Regions from separate parts of the Streptomyces sp. NBC_01508 genome, predicted to be linked through region 2. Evidence: riboswitches for the same ligand, from Rfam matches in the RefSeq annotation. Region 2 holds a riboswitch; each other region holds the start of a gene.
The links. A riboswitch is a leader RNA that binds a small molecule or an ion and turns the genes downstream of it on or off. The one in region 2 is predicted to bind cyclic di-AMP.

Region 1: another riboswitch for cyclic di-AMP. It lies ahead of OG700_RS07870 (M23 family metallopeptidase); the one in region 2 lies ahead of OG700_RS24825 (transglycosylase family protein).
Region 3: another riboswitch for cyclic di-AMP. It lies ahead of OG700_RS04360 (peptidoglycan DD-metalloendopeptidase family protein); the one in region 2 lies ahead of OG700_RS24825 (transglycosylase family protein).

What each region holds. Positions count from the first base shown of each region.
Region 1 is NZ_CP109419.1:1,766,522-1,769,788, forward strand. Features, by position in the region: gene OG700_RS07860 (GNAT family N-acetyltransferase) at 1-393, opposite strand, end outside; gene OG700_RS07865 (HPr family phosphocarrier protein) at 529-810, shown strand; gene OG700_RS07870 (M23 family metallopeptidase) at 891-1,712, opposite strand; cyclic di-AMP (ydaO/yuaA leader) riboswitch at 1,726-1,894, opposite strand; gene OG700_RS07875 (M16 family metallopeptidase) at 2,099-3,267, opposite strand, start outside.
Region 2 is NZ_CP109419.1:5,313,348-5,316,614, reverse strand. Features, by position in the region: gene eno (phosphopyruvate hydratase) at 1-544, opposite strand, end outside; gene OG700_RS24825 (transglycosylase family protein) at 904-1,608, opposite strand; cyclic di-AMP (ydaO/yuaA leader) riboswitch at 1,612-1,788, opposite strand; gene OG700_RS24820 (transglycosylase family protein) at 2,046-2,975, opposite strand; gene OG700_RS24815 (cytochrome P450) at 3,190-3,267, opposite strand, start outside.
Region 3 is NZ_CP109419.1:940,896-944,162, reverse strand. Features, by position in the region: gene OG700_RS04365 (tyrosine-protein phosphatase) at 86-889, opposite strand; cyclic di-AMP (ydaO/yuaA leader) riboswitch at 1,302-1,460, shown strand; gene OG700_RS04360 (peptidoglycan DD-metalloendopeptidase family protein) at 1,464-2,417, shown strand; gene OG700_RS04355 (SGNH/GDSL hydrolase family protein) at 2,595-3,267, shown strand, end outside.

The DNA of each region.
Region 1 (3,267 bases), 3.5 Mb from region 2:
GAGGAGCGCGGAGGCGATCCCGCGCCCCTGGTGCGCGTCCTGCACGAGGAAGGCGACCTCGGCCTCGTCGGCGGGGGCCGACGCGGGCATGCCCCGGCTGTCGATGCGGTCGTAGCGGACGGTGGCGACGAACTCGCCGCCGACGGTCACGGCGAGGCCCACCCGGTCCACGTAGTCGTGGTGGGTGAAGCGGTACACGTCCTTGTCGGAGAGCCGGGGGTAGGGCGCGAAGAAACGGTAGTACTTCGACTCGTCGGAGACCTGCTCGTAGAAGCTGACCAGCCGTTCGGCGTCGTCGGTGGTGATGGGCCGGACGCGTGCGGTGCCCCCGTCGCGCAGGACCACGTCTGCTTCCCAGTGAGCGGGGTACGCGTACTGCGACGGCGGCGTCATGGTTCAGAGCCTACGGCGCGCACACCGGTAGCGTCGGCTCCTGCGGCGGGGCAGGCTGGGGGTGCCTCATCGGCCCGCTCCGGGCCCCGTGGCACACTGGTCTAGACAACAAACTGTGACTTGAAGGGCAACACCATGGCTGAGCGCCGCGTCAACGTCGGCTGGGCCGAGGGCCTGCACGCCCGTCCCGCCTCCATCTTCGTCCGGGCGGCCACGGCCTCCGGCGTTCCGGTGACGATCGCCAAGTCCGACGGCAGCCCGGTCAACGCGGCGTCGATGCTCGCCGTGCTGGGCCTGGGCGCGCAGGGCGGCGACGAGATCGTCCTGACCTCCGACGCGGACGGCGCGGACGTCGCGCTCGACCGGCTGGCGAAGCTGGTCGCCGAGGGCCTGGACGAGCTGCCCGAGACCGTCTGACCGGGTATCCGGTACGCGGTACGTACGCCTACGTCGAAGGCCCCGGCATCCCGCGCCGGGGCCTTCGACGTGCGTAGCCGTCAGACGCCCACGCCGTGCGCGCGCAGATACGCGACCGGGTCGATGTCGGAGCCGTAATCCTCGCTCGTGCGCGCCTCGAAGTGCAGGTGCGGACCTGTGGAGTTGCCGGTCGAGCCCGCGACGCCGACCGGCGTGCCCGGGGCGACGCCCTGGCCGACTGAGACGCCGACCGAGGAAAGGTGTCCGTACTGGGTGTACGTGCCGTCGTTCATACGGATGACGACGTTGTTGCCGTACGCGCCGCCCCAGCCCGCCTCGACGACGGTGCCCGCGCCGACGGCCACGACCGAAGTGCCGGACGCGGCGCGGAAGTCGACGCCGGAGTGGCTGCCGGAGGACCAGAGTCCGCCGCCGGTCCGGTATCCGGTGGTGACGGGCGAGCCGGCGACCGGGAGCCGGTAGGCGTTGAGACGTTCGCGCTCGGCGGCGCGTGCCGCGCGTTCCTTGTCCTCGCGGATCTCCTTGGCGCGGGCCTCCGCCTTTCGCTTCGCCTCGGCCTCGGCGCGGGCGGCGGTCTCGGCCGCCGCCTTCGCCGCGGCGGCCTGCTGGGCGGCCAGGCGCTGCGCGTCGGCCTGGGCGTCGATCTCTGCGGCGAGCGAGTCGTCGATGACGATGGCGCGGACCGGGGTGGCCGGGCTGTCCGGAGCGGCCGGGGTGGTGTCCTCGGCGACGGCCGCCTCCAGGTCGGCGGCGAGCGCCGGGGAGCCGAGGGTGCCGATGACACCGGCCGCGGTGAGGGTCGCGACTCCGGCGATGTTCGCGCCTCGGCGCGTCATTCGGCCCGGGGCACGGTGCTTCCCGGTGGCACGGGTGAACGCCATGAAGTGGCTGGTCCTTTCCTTCCTTCTCGCCTACCGGGTTAGCTGACGGGTTCGGAGCAGGAAGGTCTCCTACGGGCTCCTTCGCGCACAGCGCGAAGGCCCCCGATTCACCCCAGGGACGCGTGCATTGGGTCCCCGGCTCCCCAGGCTCGCGCCTGACGGGGACTCGGCGATGGCTGTCCGGTGCCGCGGGCGCGGCGGGATCTGGCGGACAGCCGGACCGACGCTAAGGGGGTCATCTTTCAATCACCAAACGGACAGGCCCTTTTGTCGCGCATGCCACAGGGCATTCAGGCAACCTCCTGAAGAATGCGGACATAGCGGGAACCCCGGCGACTGGTTCGTCACCGGGGTTCCCCTTATCCGCATCGCGGGGCCGCGCCGTTTCAGCCGGTGACGACCTTCACCTCGCCGATGCCCAGGGCCTCGACCGGCTCCCGGATCACCGAGGCGTCCCCGACGAGCACCGTGACCAGCCGGTCGCCCGGGAAGGCGCTGACGACGGCGGCCGTCGCCTCGACCGTGCCGGTCTCGGCCAGGCGGGCGTACAGCTGGGCCTGGAAGTCGTCCGGGAGGTGCTGCTCGACCTGGTCGGCGAGCGTGTCGGCGACGGACGCGGCCGTCTCGTACTTCAGCGGCGCCACACCGACCAGATTCTGCACGGCCGTCTCGCGCTCGGCGTCCGTCAGACCCTCGGCCGCGAGCGTACGCAGCACCTTCCACAGGTCGTCCAGCGCGGGGCCGGTCGACTCGGTGTCCACGGAGCCGCTGATGGCGAGCATGGAGGCGCCCGTGCCGTGCGGGTCCGAGCGCAGCACCTGCGCGAAGGCCCGCACGCCGTACGTGTAGCCCTTCTCCTCGCGCAGCACCCGGTCGAGCCGGGAAGTGAGCGTGCCGCCCAGGCAGTATGTGCCGAGCACCTGCGCCGGCCAGACGCGGTCGTGCCGGTCGGGGCCGACGCGGCCGATCAGCAGCTGGGTCTGGACGGCTCCGGGCCGGTCCACGATCACCACACGGCCGGTGTCGTCGGCGGTCACCGGCGGCACGGGGCGCGGCTCGGAGGTGTCACCCGTCCAGTCGCCGAGGGTCTCGGCGAGCAGCGCGTCGACGTCGACGCCGGTGAGGTCGCCGACGATCACCGCCGTTGCGGTGGCGGGGCGGACATGCGCGTCGTAGAAGGCGCGGACGCCCTTCGCGTCGATGCGGCCGACGGTCTCCTCGGTGCCCTGGCGCGGGCGGGACATGCGCGAGGTCGCCGGGAACAGCTCCCTGGAGAGCTGCTTGGCCGCGCGGCGGGCCGGGTTGGCCTGCTCGTGCGGGATCTCGTCCAGCCGGTTCGTGACGAGCCGGCCGACCTCGCTCTCCGAGAACAGCGGCGCGCGCAGGGCGTCGGAGAGCAGACCGAGCGCCTTGGGCAGCCGGGAGACCGGGACCTCCAGGGAGACCCGGACGCCGGGGTGGTCGGCGTGCGCGTCGAGCGTGGCGCCGCAGCGCTCCAGCTCGGCGGCGAACTCCTCGGCCGTGTGCTTGTCGGTGCCCTCGGACAGCGCCCTGG
Region 2 (3,267 bases):
GCAGGGCCTCGGAGAACGACTCGGCGCCGATCGGCGCGATCATGAACTCCTGGATGTCCACGTTGGAGTCGGCGTGCGACCCGCCGTTGAGGATGTTCATCATCGGAACGGGCAGCAGGTGCGCGTTCGGGCCGCCGAGGTAGCGGAAGAGCGGCAGGTCGGACGCCTCGGAGGCGGCGTGGGCGACGGCCAGCGAGACACCGAGGATGGCGTTGGCGCCGAGCGAGGACTTGTCGGGCGTGGCGTCCAGGTCGAACATGGCCTGGTCGATCAGGCGCTGCTCGGTGGCGTCGTAGCCGACGAGCTCCGGGCCGATCTGCTCGATGACGGCGAGGACGGCCTTCTCGACACCCTTGCCCTGGTAGCGGTTCTGGTCACCGTCGCGGAGTTCGAGGGCCTCGAACGCGCCGGTGGACGCACCGGAGGGAACAGCAGCACGGCCGGTGCTGCCGTCGTCGAGGCCGACCTCGACCTCGACCGTTGGGTTGCCTCGGGAGTCAAGGATTTCCCGGGCTACGACGACGTCGATGGACGGCACGAGCATCTCCTTCTGGGATGTGACGCGTTGGTGCGGGGCCTCATTGGCCCTGCGGCATGAGCCTAACCGGCTCCCGGGTGCCGGTCGGCCGATGCCCGCCCGCTGGGACGAAAAGAGTCCGGAATGCGGGGTGCGCCACGAATGTCCTGAGACTGGTGCGGCGGTCGCGCTCCGGGCCTGGGCGGCGCCTCCGGGCCTGGGCGGCGGACAGGCCCCGGCCCTGACCCGGTCCGGCCCTGGCCCCGGTCCGGCGCGTCCGGGGGGAGTAAGGCGCGCCGGGCCGGGGCTCAGGGTCAGGACTCAGGTCAGGACTCACGGCTCGGGTGGGAGCCGGGTCCGGGTCCGGGTCCGGGGTTCGGGGAGGCTCAGCTCAGGTGGAGCTGCTGGCCCGGGAAGATCTCGTCGGCGTCCTCGACGATGTCCTTGTTCAGCTCGAAGAGCTTCTCCCAGCCGCCTTCGACCTTCTCGGCCTCGGCGATCTTGGAGAGCGTGTCGCCGCCCTTGACCTTGTACTCGCCGTCGCCCTTCTCGACCGGACCACGCGTCTCACTGCGCGAAGCGGGCTGCTCCCGCTCGGCGCGCGGCGCGGACTCCTGCTTCGGGGCCGCCTCGGGGGCGGCCTTCGGAGCCGGGGCCTGCTGCTGCGGGGCCTGCTGCTGGGCGGAGTCGTCCGAGCCGGCGTCGTTCGCGGCGTTGGACAGGCCGACGCCACAGCTCGGCCAGGCACCCTTGCCCTGGCCCGCCAGGACCTTCTCGGCGATCTGTATCTGCTGGGACTTCGAGGCCTGGTCGGCGGTGGACGCGAAGGCGCTGCCACCGAAGGCGGCCCAGGTGGAGGCGGAGAACTGGAGACCGCCGTAGTAGCCGTTGCCGGTGTTGATCGACCAGTTGCCGCCGGACTCGCACTGGGCGACGGTGTCCCACTCGGAGGTGGTGGCCGCGGAGGCGGAGGTGGCGCCGATCAGCGGGGCCGCGACAGCGGCACCGGTGATGCCGGCGAGCGTGGCGTAACGGACGGCCTTGGACGGACGGCGGTGCTTGGCCTTGCCGGACTTGCTGGAAAACAGCATGCGAAATCTCCTCACCGACGCCTACGAGGTGAGCTGTCGGGTTCGGGCCAAGTGAGTTGCCCGGCCGTGCGACCAGGGAACGTCTTCACGTCCCCCTGCGCACGGCTGCACCCCGAGCCGGCCGTTGTGACCGGCGCTTACCTGTGGGTCCCCCGCTCCTGCCTTCGGCGCTTGCGCGACGACTACTCCCCCCGACCGACGGCAGGATTCGGCGTGACGGTCGACGGTGCCCGCGGTGCGAGCGGTTCAGACCGTAAACACAGACATCCCGGATGTTCAAAGAAGGAACATCCGGGATGATTCGCCCATCTTGCCGTGAGGAAACCTCTGTTTACGCAGGTCGGGGCGGAGACGGTGCGAGCCGCCGGGCGACCCGCACCAGTTGAGGCGAAGAGACGCTTGTCTCACTTGCCCAGATACGGACATAGACCGCTTAACTACCCCTGATTTACGGTCAGATCGAGGTTCTGGCCCGGCAGGATGAGGTCGGCGTCCGAGCCCACGGCCTCGCGGTTCGCCTCGTAGAGCGCGGGCCAGCCACCCTCCACCTTCTGCTCGCCGGCGATGGCCCACAGGTTGTCGCCGGAGCGGACGGTGTACGAGTCGTCGTCGGCGGCGTCCGCGGCGTCGCCGTCGCGTGCGGAACCGTCACCCCGTGAGGCATGACGACCGCTTTCTCGCTCTTCGTCCGCCTTGCCGGACTTGCCCGCCTCGGTCGAGCTGTCGGGGCTGTCGGGGCTGTCGGGGCTGTCGGCGCCGCTACCGGTACCCGCGCCGGCCTCGGCCTCGGCCTCGGCGGACTTGCCGGGCTCGGGCGCCGCGTCGCCGCGGTGCTTGCCCTGGCCGGTACTGGGCTCCGTACCGGATTCCGCGCCCGGCTCGGTGCTGGGCTCCGTGCTGGGCGTCTCGGCGGCGGAGTCCCGGCCGAACTGACCGGAGGGGGGCGCCGACTCGGGAGCGGGGGGCAGGACGGCCGTCTCGGTCGGCTCGGGCTCCGGGGGCGTCTCGGGCTTCTGGGTGGCATCACCGGCGGCCCCGGCGTCCGGAGCCGTACCGGCGTCCGCTGTGAGGCCCGTGATCAGCGCGCAGGTCGGCCACGCGGTCGGCCCCTGCGCGGCGAGGATCTTCTCCGCCACGGCTATCTGCTGGCTGCGGCTGGCCTGGTCGGCGGTGGGTGCGTACGCCGTACCGCCGAAGTCGCTCCAGGTCTCCTGGGAGATCTGGAGTCCGCCGTAGAACCCGTTACCGAGGTCGGCGCTCCACATGCCGCCGCTCTCGCAGTCGGCCACCCGGTCCCAGGTGGCGGCGTCTGCCGCACTGGCGCTGGTCGCGCCGAGCAGCGGGATGGCGATCGCCGAGCCTGTCACCCCTGCCGCGACGACAATGGCGGGGGCTTGACGGGGCCGACGGTGCCGGCCGTTCCCGGAGCGCATGCGGTTGCCTTCCGTGAGACTGCTGGAGCCTGAAACCTGAATCCTGAAGATGTGACGGCTGAGACGGTCGTGAACGTAGCGGTACTCGAACGTCTGTCACAAGTCGATGCAGCGCAGATCACGTGAAAGTCACAGTCTTGACGATCCGTCAGTCACGCACCGCTGTGAACTGCACCGGCAGCGTGCGCAGTCCACGCATGATGAGCCCGCCACGCCACCGCAAATC
Region 3 (3,267 bases), 4.4 Mb from region 2:
CACCGGGCGGACCCGGTGAATCCTTCCGGTCACAGCGCTGGGCCGCGCATTGTGTCCCCTGTCGCAGGATGGGCGGGTACGGGTGTCAGCCCTCGTCGACGAGACGGCCCCGCAGCCGCTCGCGTGTCTCGTCCGTCAGCCCCAGACCGTCCGTGAGATAGCGGTCGACGCTGCCCCACGTCTCCTCCATCGTCGTGAAGGCCGTTTCGAGATACACGGCACGCGCGTCGAAGAGCGGGGCCAGCAGCTCCATCACCTCCGGTGAAGTCCCGCCGGGCGTCGGGTCGCTGCGGCGTACCTGGTAGCGGCGGTGCGGATCGTTCGACTTCAGATAGTCCGCCTCGATCGCGTCCCGCTCCACGCCCACGGCGAGCAGCGACACCGCAATGGAGAGCCCCGCCCTGTCCTTGCCCGCCGCGCAGTGCATCAGCGCGGGCAGGCTCTCCTCGGCCAGGGCGTGCAGCACGCGCCGGTGCTCGGCGGTGCGGTCCAGCACGATGGAGCGGTACGAGGCGGACATCCGGGCCACGCCCTTGCCGTCGTCGAGGATCGACCGCAGCTGGTCGAGATCGCCGTCGCGGACCATCTTCCAGAACTCGGTCCCGTCGGCCGGGTCGGTGAGCGGAATGTTCACATGGCGTACGCCGGCCAGTTCGACGTCCAGGCCGTCGAGCTTCTGGTCGGCCGCGTTGCGGAAGTCGAAGATCGTGTGCAGCCCCAGCGACGTGAGGAAGGCCGTGTCCTCGGCCGTGGCGTGCGCGAGATGGCCGCTGCGGAAGAGCCGGCCGTACCGTACGCGCCGTCCGTCGACGGTCGGCAGGCCGCCCACGTCGCGGAAGTTGCGTACACCGGCCAGTTCGGGCTCGGTCGGCGGGACCTGCTGCGGCACCTCGTGCGTCACGTGAGCTCCTCCGCGTCTGCGGTCGGCGCTCGTCGCCGACGCTGTCGCGGTCCGACCTTACGACATCGGTTCCCGCTGAATTCACTTCGCGAATAAGGCTTCTGTCCGTAATGCGCGATTACGCATCACGTGCCCTTTTAGGAGGGGATATGGGGGCAGATCGGCCACCGTTGGTGAGCCAGATCATATCCGTGACGGTGTGTGGCGGGACCCGGGAGGTGAATTGGGGCTGCGCACGGAATTCGAAGATCCGTATCCACGCAGGGTGACCGCGCGGGCCGAGCGATATTCGAGGGCGGATTGCCGGCGGAAAACGACGGCTTGTACGGGTCGGCCCACCCGGCTTACGGTCACCGCAATCCGAGCGGATCGCCGAATCCTGCCGCCGTTCGGAATCCGCATCCACCCAGCACTCATCCACGTGTGGCAGGAGCGGGGGACCCAGGTAGTACGCCGGCCGGACATCCGGACGGCTTGGGGTGAAGTCGCGTCACGGCGCGGCCGGGCATCTCCAGCCCGAACCCGACAGCTCACCTCGTAGGCGCCGGAGAGGAAATTCGACATGCCCGCAAAGGGTAAGCACCGTCGTCCGAGGACCAACCCGATCACGCGCGGAATCGTCGCCGCCGGAACGGGTGGCGCCGCCATCGCGATACCGCTCATCGGTGCCACGGGCGCCCACGCCGCCGAGCGGAGCGCCGTCCCGTCCGTGGCGCCGGAGCGCGCCGTGTCCGTCGCGCACACCGCCCCCGCCGCCCCCGCGCCGCAGACGGCCCAGCAGGCCGCCACCGCCAAGACCGTCAAGACGTACTCGGTCAGCGCGGGCGACTACCTCGCCAAGATCGCCGAGACCCAGAAGGTCAGCGGCGGCTGGGAGAAGCTGTACGAGGACAACCGCGAGGTCGTCGGCGACGACCCGTCGCTGATCCACCCGGGCCTGAAGCTCACCATCGGCGCCAAGGGCGAGTCGGCGTCCTCCGCGGGCAAGGCCGAGGCCACCCCGAAGAAGAAGACCGCCCCCGCGAAGCCGGCCCCCGCGAAGCCCGCTCCGGCCGAGCCCGCCCCGAAGGCCGACACCACGGCGAACCAGCCCGCGGCGCAGAGCAGCGGCACCGGCTACACGGCGCCCGTCGACGGCGGCACCTCCACCGCCTACCGCGCGGCCGGCGGCAGCTGGTCCAGCGGTTACCACACCGGCGTGGACTTCTCGGCCGCGTCGGGCACCACCGTCAAGGCGGTCGGCCCCGGCACCGTCGTCTCGGCCGGCTGGGCCGGGTCGTACGGCAACGAGGTCGTCATCAAGCACGACGACGGCCAGTACTCGCAGTACGCCCACCTCTCCTCGCTCGCCGTCTCGCCGGGCCAGAGCGTCGGCGGCGGCGACCGGATCGGCCTCTCCGGTTCCACCGGCAATTCCACCGGCCCGCACCTGCACTTCGAGATCCGCACCGGCCCCAGCTACGGCTCGGACGTCGACCCGCTGGCGTACCTGCGCGGGCACGGCGTCTCCATCTGAGCCGTTCGACCGCACCGAGAAGCTGAGAAAATGGCCGTTGGCCGGCACCCCGCGTGCCGGCCAACGGCCATTCCCTTATTCCGGCTTGAACGAATTTTTACCGGTGGTGTTTCTCACCGGCGTCAACCCCTTCTTACGGTCGCGTAGGTCACATACACGGGTGAAAGATGCTCTGTTGTGGCTGACGATTCGAGAACAGGAAGCAGAAACGCCTTCGGGTCGTACGCCGCCATCGGTGACAGCTTCACCGAAGGCGTCGGCGATCCCGGGCCCGGCGGAATGCATGTCGGCTGGGCGGACCGGCTCGCCGTGCTGCTCGCCGACCGGACACCGGACGGGGCGGCCGTCGACGACCCCGACCACGGGTCGTTCCGGTACGCCAATCTCGCCGTACGGGGACGGCTGCTCGACCAGATCGTGGCCGAGCAGATCCCGCGCGCCAAGGAACTCGCCCCGGATCTGGTCACGTTCTGCGCCGGCGGCAACGACATCATCCGGCCCGGCAGCGACCCCGACGACGTCGCCGAACGCTTCGAACGGGCGCTGGCCGACCTGACGAGCGCGGTCGGCACCGTCATGGTCCCCACCGGGTTCGACACCCGCGGCGTGCCGGTGCTGCGCCATCTGCGCGGCAAGATAGCCACGTTCAGCGCGCACGTCCGCTCCATCGCCGACCGCTACGACTGCCCGGTCCTGGACCTGTGGTCGCTCAGATCCGTCCAGGACAGACGCGCCTGGAACGGCGACCGCCTGCACCTGTCACCCGAGGGCCACACCCGCGTGGCCCTGCGCGCCGCCCAGGTCCTCGGCCTCGACGTCCCCGCCGACCCGGACCAGCCGTGGCCACCTC